Regions from separate parts of the Amycolatopsis sp. lyj-346 genome, predicted to be linked through region 1. Evidence: riboswitches for the same ligand, from Rfam matches in the RefSeq annotation. Region 1 holds a riboswitch; the other holds the start of a gene.
The links. A riboswitch is a leader RNA that binds a small molecule or an ion and turns the genes downstream of it on or off. The one in region 1 is predicted to bind S-adenosylmethionine.
Positions count from the first base shown of each region.

Region 2: another riboswitch for S-adenosylmethionine. It lies ahead of thrC (threonine synthase); the one in region 1 lies ahead of ACLJQE_RS22540 (methionine ABC transporter ATP-binding protein).

Region 1 covers NZ_JAJPWT010000007.1:166,256-170,585, reverse strand. Annotated here, with positions in the region: gene ACLJQE_RS22545 (4-(cytidine 5'-diphospho)-2-C-methyl-D-erythritol kinase) at 1-455, opposite strand, end outside; gene ACLJQE_RS22540 (methionine ABC transporter ATP-binding protein) at 637-1,650, opposite strand; SAM riboswitch class I at 1,861-1,951, opposite strand; gene rsmA (16S rRNA (adenine(1518)-N(6)/adenine(1519)-N(6))-dimethyltransferase RsmA) at 2,078-2,914, opposite strand; gene ACLJQE_RS22530 (transglycosylase family protein) at 3,040-4,330, opposite strand, start outside.
Region 2 covers NZ_JAJPWT010000010.1:266,821-271,150, reverse strand. Annotated here, with positions in the region: gene ACLJQE_RS27990 (VOC family protein) at 1-368, opposite strand, end outside; gene ACLJQE_RS27985 (DMT family transporter) at 392-1,255, opposite strand; gene rpsT (30S ribosomal protein S20) at 1,477-1,737, shown strand; gene holA (DNA polymerase III subunit delta) at 1,837-2,817, opposite strand; SAM riboswitch class I at 2,966-3,099, shown strand; gene thrC (threonine synthase) at 3,113-4,330, shown strand, end outside.

The sequences.
Region 1 (4,330 bases):
CCGTAGAGCGCGAACGGGACGTCGCTGCCCAGGCCGGCGGCGATCTCGGCCAGCTCGTCGCGGGTGACGTCGAGGTTCCACAGGCTCGCCAGCCCGACCAGCGTCGCCGCCGCGTCGGCGCTGCCGCCCGCCATGCCGCCGGCGACCGGGATGCCCTTGCGCAGCACCAGCCGGACCTTCGGCTCTTCGGTGCGCCCGACGTGCGCGGCCAGCGCTTCGACGGCCCGCCAGGCCAGGTTCTCGGGGCCGGTCGGGACCGAGCCCTCCCCCTCGCCGTAGACCTCGATGCCGGGTTCTTCGGTGACCGCGACGGTCACTTCGTCGGTCAGCGACAGCGCCTGGAACACGGTCACCAGCTCGTGGTAACCGTCTTCGCGCAGGTCGTCGACCGAAAGGTGCAGGTTGACCTTGGCCGGGACCCGGACGGTGACTGGGGGCGGAACTACGGCGAGCACCCGACCAGCCTACGTGCCCGCCCCAGCGCCCCAATGTGGCCTTCGGTGCTCCATCCATGCCCCCGCCACCACCCTCAACGGAGACGCTGCGCGCCGCAGTGCTGATTCAACGCACCGAAGGCCGCCTTGGGTGCGTTCAACGCAACCAAGGCCACATTGGGGCGCTTGGGGCGGGGGCGGGTCAGGCGGCCGCGACACCCTGGGGGCCGCGGGCGGTGTGCGTGACGTGGCCGCCGCGCTCGGCGACCCAGGCCAGCGCCGCGTCGGCCCGCTCGCCGCGGACGCCGAGGCGGAAGCGGCCGACCGGGGTGTCGCCGATGCGGGTCAGGCCGCCGCCGATGGTGGCGAACTCGACGTCGAAGCGGCCGGCGGCCTCGGGCAGCAGCGCACCCACCGAGGCGAAGCCGACCAGCACGACGTCGGCCGAGCGGTCGTAGCGGGCCGTCTGCGCGCGGGTGGTCTCGATGGACGGCAGCAGCGCCTGCGCGGTGCGGCTCGACGGGTCGGCGATCAGGTCGAGCACCGTGCCGCGCTCGACGATCGTGCCGTCCTCCAGCACCGCGACGTCGTCGCAGACCCGGCGGACCACGCCCGCGTCCGGCGTCGTGACGACGACGGTGACGCCCAGCTCGGAGCGCGCCCGGTCGAGGACGGCGAGCACCGCGCCGGCCTCCGCCGCGTCGACGCCGGCGGTCGGGTCGTCGGCGAGCAGCACGGCGGGAGCCGCCGCCAGCGCCTTCGCGACCGCGACGCGGCGGAGCTGACCGGCGGTCAGCTCGCCGGGACGCTGCGTGGCGCGCGGGGTCAGGCCGACGAGGTCGAGCAGCGAGCCGACCCGGCTGCGGCGCTGCGGGCCGTCGACGCCGAGCTGCTCGAGCGGCGAGGCGATGTTGCCGGCGATGGTGCGCTCGGCGATCAGCTCCGGCTTCGTGGAGACGACGCCGAGCTGACGGCGGATCTCGCGCAGGCGGCGGCCGTCGAGGGTGCCGGTGTTGAGGCCGTCGAGGCGGACGACGCCGCGGTCGGGACGCTCCTGCAGCGCGATGCAACGGGCGAGAACGGACTTGCCGGACCCGGCGGGACCGACCACGCCGAACAGCGAGCCCGCCTGGACGTCCACGCTCACGTCCCGCAGCGCGATGACGGAGTTTCCGTTGGTGGCAAAGGTTTTGGACAGATTTTCGACGGTGATCACGAAGGCTCCAGAAAACGGGGCGCCGCCACAGGAGGGCGCGCCCGGCCGCAAGCGAAGTCCGTCCGTTGTGGACGGTGCGTGAAGAAGGGTGGACCGGGTCGGACTAGCTCAGTTGGAGCGTCGACATGCGGTCACGGAGCGGCGGCCTTCGTCGACAACGCGACGCTTGGTCAGGAGCAGGGGGCGAGCTACCCTCTTCATCGAAAACGGCCTCCATCGGTCCTGGCGGTAGCACCTGCCCTGCGGAGGGTGGTTGCTGCGACTTCGGCGAGCCAGGTCTCTCAGTCGCTCGGGATGGACGTACTGAGTAAAACCGATCCCGAGGAGCGAAAGCAAGCCCATTGGCCCAGATCACACGAGTGGAGGTGTCCGAATCGCGGGATCACGGGTCGCGGGGCGTATTTTTCACCGCTTCCACTGTGGAGTACTACCGGGCGGCGGCGATCCGGGCGAAGGCGTGGACGTCCAGCTGCTCGCCCCGGGTCCGGGGGTCGATCCCGGCGGCCGTCAGCAGCTCGCCGGCCCGGTCGGCCGAGCCCGCCCAGCCCGCGAGCGCGGCCCGGAGCGTCTTCCTGCGTTGTGAGAAGGCGGCGTCCACCAGGCGGAAGAGCTGCTCGCGGTCGGCGGACGCCGTCGTCTCGCCGCGTTCGAAGGCGACCAGCGCGGAATCGACGTTCGGCACCGGCCAGAACACCGAGCGTGGCACGGCGGCGACCTTGCGTGCGGAGCCGTACCAGGCCAGCTTGACGCTGGGCACGCCGTAGGTCCGGCTGCCGGGGCCGGCGGCCATCCGGTCGGCGACCTCGGTCTGCACCATGACGAGGCCCTTTTGGAGCGAGGGCACCTCGGCCAGCAGGTGCAGCACGACGGGCACGGCGACGTTGTAGGGCAGGTTGGCGACGAGGGCGGTGGGCTCGCCCAGTTCGCCGCGGGTGACGCGCAGGGCGTCGGCTCCGACGACGGTCAGCCGCTCCGCGGCCTCGGGGCCCCGCTCGGCGACGGTCGCGGGCAGCCGCTCGGCCAGCTTGGGGTCGATCTCGACGGCGACGACCCGCGCCCCGGTGGCGAGCAGGCCAAGGGTCAGCGACCCGAGCCCGGGCCCGACCTCGAGGACGACGTCGTCCGGGCTGATCCCGGCGAGTTCGACGATCCGGCGGACGGTGTTGGGATCGTGCACGAAGTTCTGCCCGAGCTTCTTGGTCGGCCGCACGTCGAGTTCGGCCGCCAGCCCGCGGATTTCGGCCGGTCCCAGCAGTTCAACCACCGGACGAGCCTACCCAGGGGGTCGGTTCGCGTACCCGGACGGTCGGTTCACGTACCTGGAGGGTCGGTTCGGCCTCACGAAAACGGCCCCCGTCCGGGGTGGACGGGGGCCGCTCGAGGGAGCTGTCAGGCCTTCTTGCCGCAGACCGGCCAGGCGCCGTAGCCGCCGCGGGCGTCGCGGACCTTCTCGGCGACCGCGATCTGCTGCTCGCGGGAGGCCTGGTGCGGCAGGCTCGCGTACTCGTCGCCGCCGTAGGCGTCCCACGTGCGCTTGTCGAACTGGAGGCCGCCGTAGTAGCCGTTGCCGGTGTTGATGGCCCAGTTGCCGCCCGACTCGCACTGCGCGATGCGGTCCCACGAGGAGGCGTCGCCGATGGCCGGCGCCGGGGCTTCCTTGGTGCCGACGTGGATGATCTTCGGCTTCGGCTGGGTCAGGACCTTCTCGGAGATGCTCTCCCGGCCGACCTCTTTGCCGTTCTTCTGCGTGACCTTGTAGGTCACTTCCTTCTCGCCGGGCGTGCCGGGGTCCTCGACCTGCGTCTTGCCCTTGGCCAGGTTCGGGTCGTCGACGCGCTGCTCGGGCGGGTCGATGCTCTCCTTCTGGACGACCGTCGAGACGCCGGTGCGGCTGATGTGCACCTCGGCGCCGTCGGTCAGCTTGACGTCCAGACCGCCCTCGGCCTTGTCCTCCGGGCCCAGGGTGAGCTTGTACTCGCCCAGGAACTCCTGCGTCGTCACGGCGGTGGTCTTGACCTGCTTCGGCGCGTTCCCGCCGTCGTACAGGGTGATGTTCTTGAGCGTCTTGATCTCGACGGTCGCGCCCTCGAGCGGCAGCTCGCCGCTCTTCGGCATCGACATCCACGTGCCGTCCTTCTCGGCTTCGGTCATGCCGAGCTGGTTCAGCGCGTCGCCGAGGTGGGTCGCGCGGACCCAGGAGGTGCGCTCGGTGCCGTCGACGATCAGCTTCAGCTGGCGACCGCGCTCGAGCTTGATGACGCCGCCGTCGCCGACCTCCGCCTGCGGGGAGGGCGAGAGCGAGTCGTGCTCGCCGACGGACAGGCCCGCGTCTTCGAGCACCTCGCCGACGGTGTCGCCGAAGGAGTGCACGGTCTGCTGGTGGCCGTCGACGTCGACGGTGATGCTCTTGTTCATCGCCAGCGCGGCCGCGCCGCCGCCGGCGACGCTGATCATGACGCTGAGGACGGCGCCCTTGAGGAACCGGCGCTTCCAGACCTTGGTGGTCTGCCGGAGGCCCTCGTCCAGGGCCGCGCGACGCGCTTCGGGGGAAGCGGTGCGGTCCTCGTCGAGGCCGTCCGGGATGACGATCGGCGGCAGGTAGGTCGTCTCCGCGTTGATGAGGCGGATCAGTTCGTCGACGTCGACGTCGATCTCGGCCATCATCGCTTCGGCATCGGGG
Region 2 (4,330 bases), on a different contig from region 1:
GTGTCCGTGCGGATCGGGTGGCCCTCGGGCACCTCGACCAGCACGATGCGCGTGCCGTCCGGATCGGCGATCCAGGCCTCGTCGAGGCCCCACGGCTCACGCCGGGCGTCGCGCACCGGCTCCAGGCCCTTCGCCTTGAGGCCGGCCAGTGCGCCGGCCAGGTCACGGACCTGCAGCCAGAGCACCAGATCGGGCGACGCGCCCGTCTCGCCCGCACCGGAGACCTCCAGGGAGCCGTGGCCGAGGAAGAACACGGTGCCACCGGGGAACTCCCGCTCCACGGCCAGACCGAGGGTGTCGCGGTAGAACGCCGTGGACGCGGCGACGTCGCGCGGGCGGATCAGCAGCCGGCTCTTCAGGATCTCCATCCGACCATCCCTACCGGACGGGCTCAGGCGGCCGCAATCGCCGCGATGCCGGACAGCACGATCACCGACCCGGCGAGCCGCCGCACGGCGTCACGTTCGCCCAGTACCAGCCACGCGGCGAGGCCGCCGAGCACGATGCTCAGCTCCCGGGCGGGCGCGACCAGGCTGACCGGCGCCATGGTGAGGGCGAACAGCACGAGGATGTAGGCGATCGGCGACAGGACCGCCACGAGCAGGACTTCGCGGCGCTGCTCACGCCAGATTCGCGTCACCTCGGCTCGGTCGGCCAGTGCACCGGGCACGAGCAGAGCGCTCTGCAGGACCGAGCCGAGGCCGAAGTAGACGACCGGCGGCACGCCGAGGCCGGTCACCGAGTGCGCGTCCCAGAGCGTGTAACCGGCGATGACGGCGCCGGTCAGCAGGCCGTAGCGGATCCCGGCCCGCACGGCCCGGGGGTCGCCCGCCTTGCGGCCGGTGCTGATCACCAGCACCCCGGCGACGACCAGGAACGCGCCGAGCAGACCGAGCGGGCCGGGCCGCTCGCCGAGCACGAGGACGGCGGCCAGCACCGACAGCAGTGGCCCGGTACCGCGCGCGACGGGGTAGACGACGGAGAGGTCGCCGACCCGGTACCCGCGCTGCAGCACGACGCCGTAGGCGATGTGCAGCACGGCGGTGACCGCGGCGGCGAGCAGCCAGCTCCACTGTGGACGGTAGTGGCCGGCGACGAGCACCACGATCGTGACCGGAAGCAGCAGGACGGCGCCGGCGGTGTAGTAGAGCCAGACGAACTGGGTGCCACCGGAGGAGACCCGCTTGGCGGCGAGGTTCCAGGCGGCGTGCACCACGGCGGCGACGAGGACGAGCGACAGCGCGGTGGCGTTCATGGCACCTCTCACGGGTTCCGCGGGCGCGGGACCTCCGGGCACTATCGTCGCCGACGGCACTCCCGGTGAGCGGATCCCGGCTCCGGGCGCGGGCGGCTGGGCTGTTAGAGTGGTCGCTCGCTGCCCGTGCGGCATTCCGTCATGGAGGAAACCGGCTCGTTTTCGAGCGGGGCCACTTCAGCGCGGCGGCGAATCTCACCGAGTGAAACAGGAGTTGCCCTATGGCCAACATCAAGTCGCAGATCAAGCGCATCACGACGAACGAGAAGGCGCGTCAGCGCAACCAGGCGATCCGGTCCTCGGTGAAGACCGCGATCCGCAAGGTCCGCGAAGCCGCCGAGGCCGGCGACAAGGCCAAGGCCGTCGAGCTGCAGCGCGACGCCGCCCAGAAGCTGGACAAGGCCGTCTCGAAGGGCGTCATCCACGCCAACCAGGCCGCCAACAAGAAGTCGGCGCTGGCGAAGCGCGTCAACGCGCTCTGAGCTGGTTGATTTCTGGGAAGGCCCCGGCTTCGGCCGGGGCCTTCTTCGTGTCCGCACGTCCCGGCTCGATGCTCCCGAGGCCGGCGCATCCCGCACCGATCAGCGGTCGCCCTTCGCCGCGGCCACCTCGAGGACCGCTCGTTCGAGCGCGTAACCCGGGTCCGCCGCCATGCCCTTGACCTCGGCGTTCAGTCGCGCGACGACGCGCATCGCCGTCGCCAGGCCGTCGGGGTTCCAGCCGCGGGACTGCCCCTGCGCCTTGCGGATCTTCCACGGCGGCATGCCGAGCTCGCCCGCCAGCTGGTTCGGGTTGCCCCGGCCGGCACCGGAGACCCGGGCGATCGTGCGGACCGCGTCCGCCAGCGCGTCGGCGACCAGGACGTGCGGGACACCCAGCTGCATCGCCCAGCGCAGCGACTCCAAGGCCGCCGCGCGGTCGCCGCCGACCGCCTTCTCCGCGACCGCGAACCCCGTCACGTCGGCGCGGCCGCGGTGGTAGCGGCGGACCGCGTCGGCGTCGACGGCCCCGCCCGTGTCCGCGACCAGCTGCGTCGCCGCCGAGGACAGTTCCCGCAGGTCGGAGCCCACGGCGTCGAGGAGGGCGGCGACGCCGGCCGGGTCGATCTTGCCGCCCACCCGGCGCACCTCGTGGCGCACGAACTGCTCCCGCTCGGCCGGCTTGGTCAGCTTCGGGCACTCGGTGACCTCGGCGCCGGCCTTCTTCAGCACGGCCGGGAGCGTCTTGCCCGCCTTGCTGCGGCCGCCACCGGTGTGCACGACGACGAGCACGACCCCGTCGGCCGGGTCCTTCAGGTACGACGCGACGGCGTCGGCCAGCTCCTGCGAGATGTCCTGCGCCGACTCGAGGACGATCACCCGGCCTTCGCTGAACAGCGACGGGCTGACCAGTTCGGCCAGCTCGGGCGCTGTGAGATCGGACACCCGGGCCCGGGTCAGCTCGGCGGTCGGGTCCGTCGCGCGGGCGGCGGCGAGCGTCTCGCGGACGGCCCGCTCGATCAGCAGTTCTTCCTCCCCCAGCACCAGCTGCAACGGGGCCGGGGCGGTGGCTTGCGCGGTCACCCGGGAATCCTCTCACTTGCGCTCCGGTGCGCCCGCTCCGGTGATGTCGAGCAGCCACCGTGGCACGGGCCGAGCGCGATGTCGTACGGTGTAGCCGAGGCAGCCCGCCCCGGAAGATCCGGCGTGCGCGGCACCGACAACTGAATACCGCTCATCCAGAGGGGCAGAGGGAACGGCCCGACGAAGCCCCGGCAACCGGCGTACAGCCTGTCATCCCGCGATCGCGGGATAGCTGACGACCACGGTGCCAATTCCGGCCCGCTTCGGCGGGGCAGATGAGGAAAGGAACCTCGCGATGACCGCCACCCTCGGCACGACCTCCACCACGAAGACCCCGGATCTTGGTCCTGCAGTCGAACTGGTGTCGAAGGAAGAGGGCCACCGGCAGCCGCTCGCCCCGGAGTTCGTCTCCGCCGAAGACTTCTCGCCGCTCGAGGTCGCCTACGACTTCGGCCGCGTCCGCCGCGAGGACATCGAGGCCGGCCCCAAGAACATCTGGCGCTACAAGAAGCTCCTTCCCGTTCCGTCCAACGTCGAAGAGATCCCGAACACCGAGCCGGGCGCGACGCGGCTGGTCCGCGCCGACCGCCTCGCCAAGGAACTCGGCCTCAAGCGCGTGTGGGTCAAGGACGACACCGGCAACCCGACGCACTCGTTCAAGGACCGCGTCGTCGCCGTCGCGCTGGCCGCGGCCCGCGAGTTCGGGTTCGAGGTGCTCGCGTGTCCGTCGACCGGCAACCTGGCCAACGCGACGGCCGCCGCCGCGGCCCGCGCCGGCTGGCGGTCGGTCGTGCTGATCCCCAAGAGCCTCGAGCGCGCCAAGATCCTCACCACCGCGGTGTACGACGGCGACCTCCTCGCCATCGACGGCAACTACGACGACGTCAACCGCCTCGCCACCGAGCTCGCCGGCGAGCACCCGAAGTGGGCGTTCGTCAACGTGAACGTCCGGCCGTACTACTCGGAAGGCTCGAAGACGCTGGCCTTCGAGGTTGCCGAGCAGCTCGGCTGGCGCATCCCGCCGCAGATCGTCGTCCCGATCGCCTCCGGTTCGCAGCTGACCAAGGTGGACAAGGGTTTCCGCGAGCTGGGTCAGCTCGGTCTCGTGGACGCCAGCCCGTACAAGGTGTTCGGCGCCCAGGCCACCGGCTGCTCGCCGGTGTCGGCCGCGTTCCGCGCCGGCCAGGACGTGGTCCAGCCGGTGAAGCCGGACACGATCGCCCGCTCGCTGGCGATCGGCAACCCGGCCGACGGCCCGTACGTGCTCGACATCGTCAACCGCACCGGCGGCGCGATCGAGGACGTCTCCGACGAAGAGGTCGTCGAGGGCATCCGCCTGCTGGCCCGCACCGAAGGCATCTTCACCGAGACGGCGGGCGGGGTCACCGTCGCCACGGCCAAGAAGCTGGTCGAGACGGGCAAGCTGGACCCGGACGCCGAAACGGTGCTGCTCATCACCGGCGACGGCCTCAAGACCCTCGACGCGATCGAGAACCACGTGGGCCCGAAGGCC